Tolumonas auensis DSM 9187: one gene and its partner. The protein of the gene in region 2 binds, or shares a complex with, the protein of the main gene of each other region. Links are inferred from orthologs where the notes say so. Each region holds a gene or a part of one and is shown on either strand. Other genes may lie near its edges. The genes, in order: eno and rne.

Region 1 (3,207 bases), 600 kb from region 2 along the record:
GGCCTGCAATGTGGCGAAGCGAATCTGGCTGAGTGGGAACAGGTTATTTATCAGGAAGCCAATCCAACTGGTGAAGTCACTATTGGTATGGTCGGTAAATACGTTTCTCTGCCGGATGCTTATAAATCAGTTAACGAAGCCCTGAAACACGCAGGTCTGAAAAACCGTTTGAGCATCAATATCCGCTACATCGACTCTCAGGATCTGGAAACCAAGGGTCTGGAAGTTCTGGATGGTCTGGATGCGATCCTGGTTCCTGGTGGTTTCGGTGAGCGTGGTGTCGAAGGTAAGATCCTGGCAGCACAATATGCGCGTGAAAACAAGATTCCTTACTTAGGTATCTGTCTGGGTATGCAGGTTGCGCTGATTGAATTCGCGCGCCATGTTGCCGGTATGGATGGTGCACATTCTTCCGAATTTAAGCGTGATACACCTTATCCGGTCGTTGGTCTGATCACTGAATGGATCGACGAAGAAGGTAAAGTGGAAGTGCGCACCGAAGGTTCTGATCTGGGCGGCACCATGCGTCTGGGTTCGCAACTGTGTCATTTGGTGGAAGGCTCTAAAGTTCGCGCATTGTATGGTAGCGACACCATTCAGGAACGTCATCGTCATCGTTACGAAGTGAACAATACTCTGTTGCCGAAGATCGAAGCGGCTGGTCTGAAAGTCACCGGTTTGTCTGCAGACAAGAAACTGGTAGAAATTGTTGAAAACCCTGATCACCCATGGTTCGTAGCAGTACAGTTCCATCCGGAATTTACCTCTACACCTCGTGACGGGCATCCTCTGTTTGAAGGCTTCATTCAGGCCGCAGGGGAATACATGAAAAGACACCTAAATTAATCGACAATAACCGTGGTTGTGGCATATTGCGGCAACTGCATTTTATAACTTTGTTTGTTGTTTATTTCTTAAAACGAGGATTGATAATATGTCTAAAATCGTCAAAGTGATTGCTCGCGAAATCATCGACTCACGCGGTAACCCTACTGTTGAAGCTGAAGTGCACCTGGAAGGTGGTTTCGTAGGTATGGCTGCTGCTCCGTCTGGTGCATCTACCGGCTCTCGCGAAGCACTGGAACTGCGTGACGGTGACAAAGCTCGTTTCCTGGGTAAAGGTGTTCTGAAAGCTGTTGGCGCTGTAAACGGCCCAATCGCTGCTGCCCTGCTGGGTAAAGACGCTCAGGATCAAGCTGCTATCGACCAGATCATGATCGACCTGGATGGTACTGAAAACAAATCTAACTTCGGTGCTAACGCAATCCTGGCTGTGTCTCTGGCGAATGCTAAAGCGGCTGCTGCTGCTAAAGGCCTGCCACTGTACGCTCACATCGCTGAGCTGAACGGTACTCCAGGTGTTTACTCTATGCCTCTGCCAATGATGAACATCATCAACGGTGGCGAGCACGCAGACAACAACGTAGACATCCAGGAATTCATGATCCAGCCTGTTGGCGCTAAGACCCTGAAAGAAGCAGTTCGCATGGGTGCTGAAGTGTTCCACAACCTGGCTAAAGTTCTGAAATCTAAAGGCTACAACACTGCAGTTGGTGATGAAGGTGGTTTCGCTCCTAACCTGAAATCTAACGCTGAAGCACTGGAAGTTATCGCTGAAGCTGTTGCTGCTGCTGGCTATGTGCTGGGTAAAGACGTTACTCTGGCGATGGACTGCGCTGCATCTGAATTCTACGATGCTGAGAAGAAAGAATATAACCTGAAAGGCGAAGGTCGTATCTTCACCTCTAACGGTTTCTCTGACTTCCTGGAAGACCTGACTACCAAATTCCCAATCGTTTCTATCGAAGACGGTCTGGACGAATCTGATTGGGAAGGCTTCGCTTACCAGACTCAGAAACTGGGTAAAAAAATCCAGATCGTTGGTGACGACCTGTTCGTAACTAACACCAAGATCCTGAAACGTGGTATCGACAACGGTATCGCTAACTCAATCCTGATCAAATTCAACCAGATCGGTTCTCTGACCGAAACTCTGGCTGCGATCAAAATGGCTAAAGACGCTGGTTACACTGCAGTTATCTCTCACCGTTCAGGTGAAACTGAAGATGCAACCATCGCTGACCTGGCTGTTGGTACCGCTGCTGGCCAGATCAAAACTGGTTCTATGAGCCGTTCTGACCGTGTTGCTAAATACAACCAGCTGATTCGTATCGAAGAAGCTCTGGGCGCTAAAGCACCGTTCAACGGTCTGAAAGAAGTGAAAGGTCAGGCTTAATTCCTGTATTCGCTTAAAAAATGATGAAGCCCCGCCAATTGGCGGGGCTTTCTTTTATGTTGGAATATGGGAAACTATGTCTCCAGGAGGAGACGCCATGCGCCTGTTTACCCTTATCCTGATGGTTGTGTTGGCGTTAGTGCAACGTCAGCTCTGGTTCGGGAAAAACGGACTCGTTGAGTATCGACAAGTCTCAGAAAATTTATTACGCCGGCAGGCTGATAATCAGAAACTGCAGGAACGTAATATGCTGCTTAAAGAAGATATTGAAGACCTGAAAAGTGGTCTGGAAGCCATTGAAGAATTAGCCCGAAATGATCTGGGTTTTATTAAATCCGGAGAAACTTTTTATCGGGTACTGCCTCGTGACAGTGCCGGACAAAATAAACAAAGCTCACTACCGAAGAGTGATTAAGTCATGCAGACATTTACCGCCGTAGTGCCCGCCGCAGGCCGGGGAAGCCGGATGCAGGCTAATAAGCCGAAACAATATTTGCATCTGGGTGATAAAACGATCATCGAGCATACGTTAACCCGCTTGCTGGCTCATCCGCAGATTGAAAAAATTGTTGTGGTGATCGCCGATGATGATCACTATTTTTCCTCGCTGCCCCTGGCGAATCATCCCCGGATTGAAGTAACGCTGGGGGGGCCGGAACGGGCAATATCGGTATTAAATGGTCTGTCCTCAGTTGAAACAGACTGGGTGCTGGTGCATGACGCTGCACGGCCCTGCATTACGCAGTCTGATCTGGATGCTTTAATGGCTGCGGCGGAACTCGGTGAGGACGGCGCTATTCTGGCGGTTCCGGTTAAAGACACCATGAAACGTTCCGACTCACAGCAACGGATTGAAGAAACAGTAGAAAGAGGTCACCTCTGGCATGCGTTAACACCGCAAATGTTTCCTACTCAGCAGTTGGCTGATGCAATTGATGCCGGACTGACTCAGTCAATCGTATTAACAGACG
Region 2 (3,694 bases):
GATGTTTCCAGCGCCTGTGCGAATGAGGGGTGATACTGTCTGGTGACAGCATCAAAGCCAACCAGATCGCCGGCTAAATGAAAGCCAGTTATCTGTTCATCACCTTGCTCGGTAATTGTATAAGACTTAACTGTTCCGGAACGAATAGCAAATAACGATTTTAACTCATCACCGGCTTTAAATAATGTTTCGCCTTTCTGGATGGGTTTTTTTCGTTCAATGATGGAGTCAAGAAGGTCTAATTCGGAGGTGTTAAGCGAAAAAGGGATGCAGAGTTGGCTGATACTGCAATCATGACAATGAATAGTACCGCCACACGATGGAGGTCTTTTAGCTTTTGCTTTGTCCTGGATCATCTTGACGCTATTTGATTTTTGATTTTAGTCAAAAATATACCATTAACCGGGGTGGTTTGGGTAGCAATAATGATGAGCTTTTATCTGTGAACGTAAGGGTATCGGTAAATAAATCCGCCGTTGAATATGACAACGGCGGATTTTGAGTCTTATCGGGCTTCAGGGCGTCCGGCTGGAGCTGATGCCTGTTGCTTCAGAGTAGAAGTGCCTGCTGCACGGCCACTACCATTTACCGGCTTACGCTCATAAGGAGGATAATCTCCTTTTGGCTGAGCTGGTGGTAAAGGCATTTCGGCAGGACGAGTCATTGCAGCATTAGCAAAACGGACACGTTCAATCAAACCATGAGCCTTGGGTTTATTAACAACAACCGCAGTTGCGGTGCTGATAACAACAGGTTCTGATTTAACTGTTTCTTCCACTGCTACGGGTTCAGCAATCACAACGACAGGTGCTGCTATTTCCACAGCGATAATGGTCTCTGCTGTTGTCTGCATATCAGAAGCAGCCTGTTCAGTAACTACCGCTGCTTCAGGTGACTCAATCACCGTCACTTCGGTTTTTTCTGCAGGTTCTGCTACCAGCGATGTTTCCGCAACAACTGGTGTTTCAACAGGGCTTTCAGAAACGACTACCTGAGGCAAAGCATCAGCTTGTTGCTGTGGAATTACTTCTGTCACAACTACCGTTTCCACAGCCTGTTCCTGAACTGGTGCTTCAGAAACTGTCTCGGTGGACGTTACAGTCTGAATTGCTTTTTCTTCCGCATTCCGTTCAGCGTTATTGCGGCGACGGCGTGTACGAGGTTGTGCTTCTGCCACTACTGTTTCAGTTTCAGGCTTCGCTGCAACAATCTCAGTTTGGACTGTTTCATCGCTTATCCGTACTTTCTTACGCATATTGCGGCGTTCACGACGTTCTTCAACACGCTGTTCTTTACGGGATACATCCTGTTGTTCTTCAGCCACTGCAGCAGGTGCAGGTACTTCATTGCGTGGCTTACGTTCTTTAGGCGTACGCTCAGGTTTAACTGCTGGCGACTCTTTTTCAACGTTATTGTCACGTACAGAAGGTCGGTCAGTTCGTTCCGCCCGGTCTTGTCGAGGGCGACGAGGCTGACGAACCGGAGTGGTCTGAGTTTTTTCTTCTGGTGCTGCAGTACCAGCAACATCTTCTTCACGGTTACGCGCAGCATAGGAGGTATTACGTTTACGGTTATTATTGCGGTTATCACGACGACGCGGTTGCGGACGCTCTTTAACCGGTGGTTTTTCTTCTGCTACCTGAGTTTCAGCAGAACCTTTAAATAATGCACCAATAAAGCCGAATAGGCGTGACAGTAAACCTTCAGCTGCTGGTTTTGCGACAACCGGAGTTGGGGTATTAACTGGCGTTGGAGCCGGTACACTCGGTGCAACGAAACCCTGCAAGGCTGGTTGTTCTGCCGGTGCAATAATCTGCTGTGGTTTTGGTTGATATTCTTCAACCGGAGCTTCAGTTTTTAATTCATAACTGAGTGCATCGCTTTCTTCGCCTGAACGGAAACGAGACACTTCAAAGTGTGGCGTTTCCAAACGAGTATTTGGAATAATCAGCAACTGAACTTTGTGGCGTTGTTCGAGCGTTAGCACTGCCTGACGTTTTTCGTTAAGCAAATAAGCGGCAACATCAACAGGAACCTGAGCAATAACCTGCTCAGTATTATCTTTCAGTGCTTCTTCTTCGATAAGACGCAGGATACTCAGTGCCAGCGATTCATTGTCACGGATGAAACCCTGACCACTGCAACGCGGGCAGACATGAGTACTGGACTCATTCAGTGAAGGACGTAAACGCTGACGGGATAATTCCAGCAGCCCGAAGCGGGAAATACGGCCTAACTGAATACGTGCACGATCCTGACGCACGGCATCACGCAGACGATTTTCAACTTCACGCTGATGGCGGACAGGCGTCATATCGATAAAGTCGATAACGATCAACCCACCTAAATCGCGCAGACGCAATTGACGGGCGATTTCATCGGCTGCTTCCAGATTGGTTTGCAGAGCCGTTTCTTCAATATCACCACCCTTGGTTGCCCGGGATGAGTTGATATCAATAGAAGTCAGCGCTTCGGTCGGATCAATAACGATTGAACCACCGGATGGCAAACGCACTTCACGCTGGAAAGCAGATTCAATCTGACTTTCGATCTGGAAATGAGTGAAAAGTGGAATTTCACTTTTATACAGTTTTACGCGATTGACGAAATCCGGACGAACCAATTCAATATGTTGTTTAGCTCGTTCAAAAATGGTTTCACTATCAATCAGGATTTCACCGATATCCCGGCGCAGATAGTCACGAATAGCGCGAACAATAACGTTACTTTCCTGATGGATCAGGAATGGCGCTGCCCGGTTGCTGGATGCTGTTTTGATAGCATTCCAGTGTTTCAGCAGGATATTCAGATCCCACTCCAGTTCTTCCTGTGATTTACCGACGCCTGCGGTACGAACAATCAATCCCATTCCGGACGGGACTTCCAGACCGTTCATGGCTTCTTTCAGTTCAGTACGTTCATCACCCTCAATCCGGCGGGAAATACCACCGGCGCGGGGGTTATTCGGCATCAGAACCAGATAGCTGCCAGCCAGACTGATAAAGGTAGTTAACGCAGCACCTTTATTGCCACGTTCTTCTTTATCAATCTGAACGATAACTTCTAAACCTTCTTTGATCACTTCTTTGATATTAGGGCGACCGTGGAAGGTATAGTTTTCAGGAAAATATTCGCGGGCAATCTCTTTGAGCGGCAGGAAACCATGGCGCTCAGCACCATAATCAACGAAGGCTGCTTCCAGACTTGGCTCGATACGAGTGATTTTCCCTTTGTAAATGTTGGCTTTTTTCTGCTCATGGCCCGGATTTTCAATATCCAGATCATAAATACGCTGCCCATCAACGAGGGCTACACGCAACTCTTCTTCCTGAGTTGCGTTAATAAGCATTCTTTTCATTCAAATCTCTGTTTTTGTAAATTGTTTTGATTATGTACTTCACCGTTGCTTGAAACAGACACTACCGGCCTCGGGTCTTAATGGCATGTATTGGCAACCTCCCGGTTGGGACATGCGTGAGGCGCACTTTTAGGTGCGTTCATGTTTCCTCCCTTGCGACAAGGGGGCGAGTGAAGAATCGATGATTTTCTGATACGTAGGCAACAACCAGCCTTACGCTTTATATAGAAAATCACTTCATTATTCCATTTTCCGTTGAAGCAGCGCAAGGCATGCTGTAATGAGTTTGCGACAATCATCAATGGCTGAGTTAGAATTAATACATGAATAATACAA

What was found.
Region 1: the proteins of rne (region 2) and eno are in contact, whole or in part, in a solved structure (PDB 2FYM), measured with the Escherichia coli proteins. The link is inferred for Tolumonas auensis DSM 9187 from one-to-one orthologs.

The regions. Positions count from the first base shown.
Region 1 is NC_012691.1:3,005,502-3,008,708, reverse strand. The notes cover bases 203-3,085. They hold eno (phosphopyruvate hydratase), read left to right. Parts: upstream 203-934; coding sequence 935-2,236; downstream 2,237-3,085. Other genes in these bases: ispD (2-C-methyl-D-erythritol 4-phosphate cytidylyltransferase), read left to right, coding at 2,655-3,085; ftsB (cell division protein FtsB), read left to right, coding at 2,334-2,651; TOLA_RS14020 (CTP synthase), read left to right, coding at 203-846. In the rest of the region: more of TOLA_RS14020, read left to right, coding at 1-202; more of ispD, read left to right, coding at 3,086-3,207. UniProt on the Escherichia coli protein: Catalyzes the reversible conversion of 2-phosphoglycerate (2-PG) into phosphoenolpyruvate (PEP). It is essential for the degradation of carbohydrates via glycolysis.
Region 2 is NC_012691.1:2,407,759-2,411,452, reverse strand. Bases 306-3,675 are described here. They hold rne (ribonuclease E), read right to left. Parts: upstream 3,359-3,675; coding sequence 506-3,358; downstream 306-505. Other genes in these bases: TOLA_RS11180 (FNR family transcription factor), read right to left, coding at 306-356. Also shown: more of TOLA_RS11180, read right to left, coding at 1-305; 23S rRNA pseudouridine(955/2504/2580) synthase RluC, read left to right, coding at 3,682-3,694. UniProt on the Escherichia coli protein: Endoribonuclease that plays a central role in RNA processing and decay. Required for the maturation of 5S and 16S rRNAs and the majority of tRNAs. Also involved in the degradation of most mRNAs.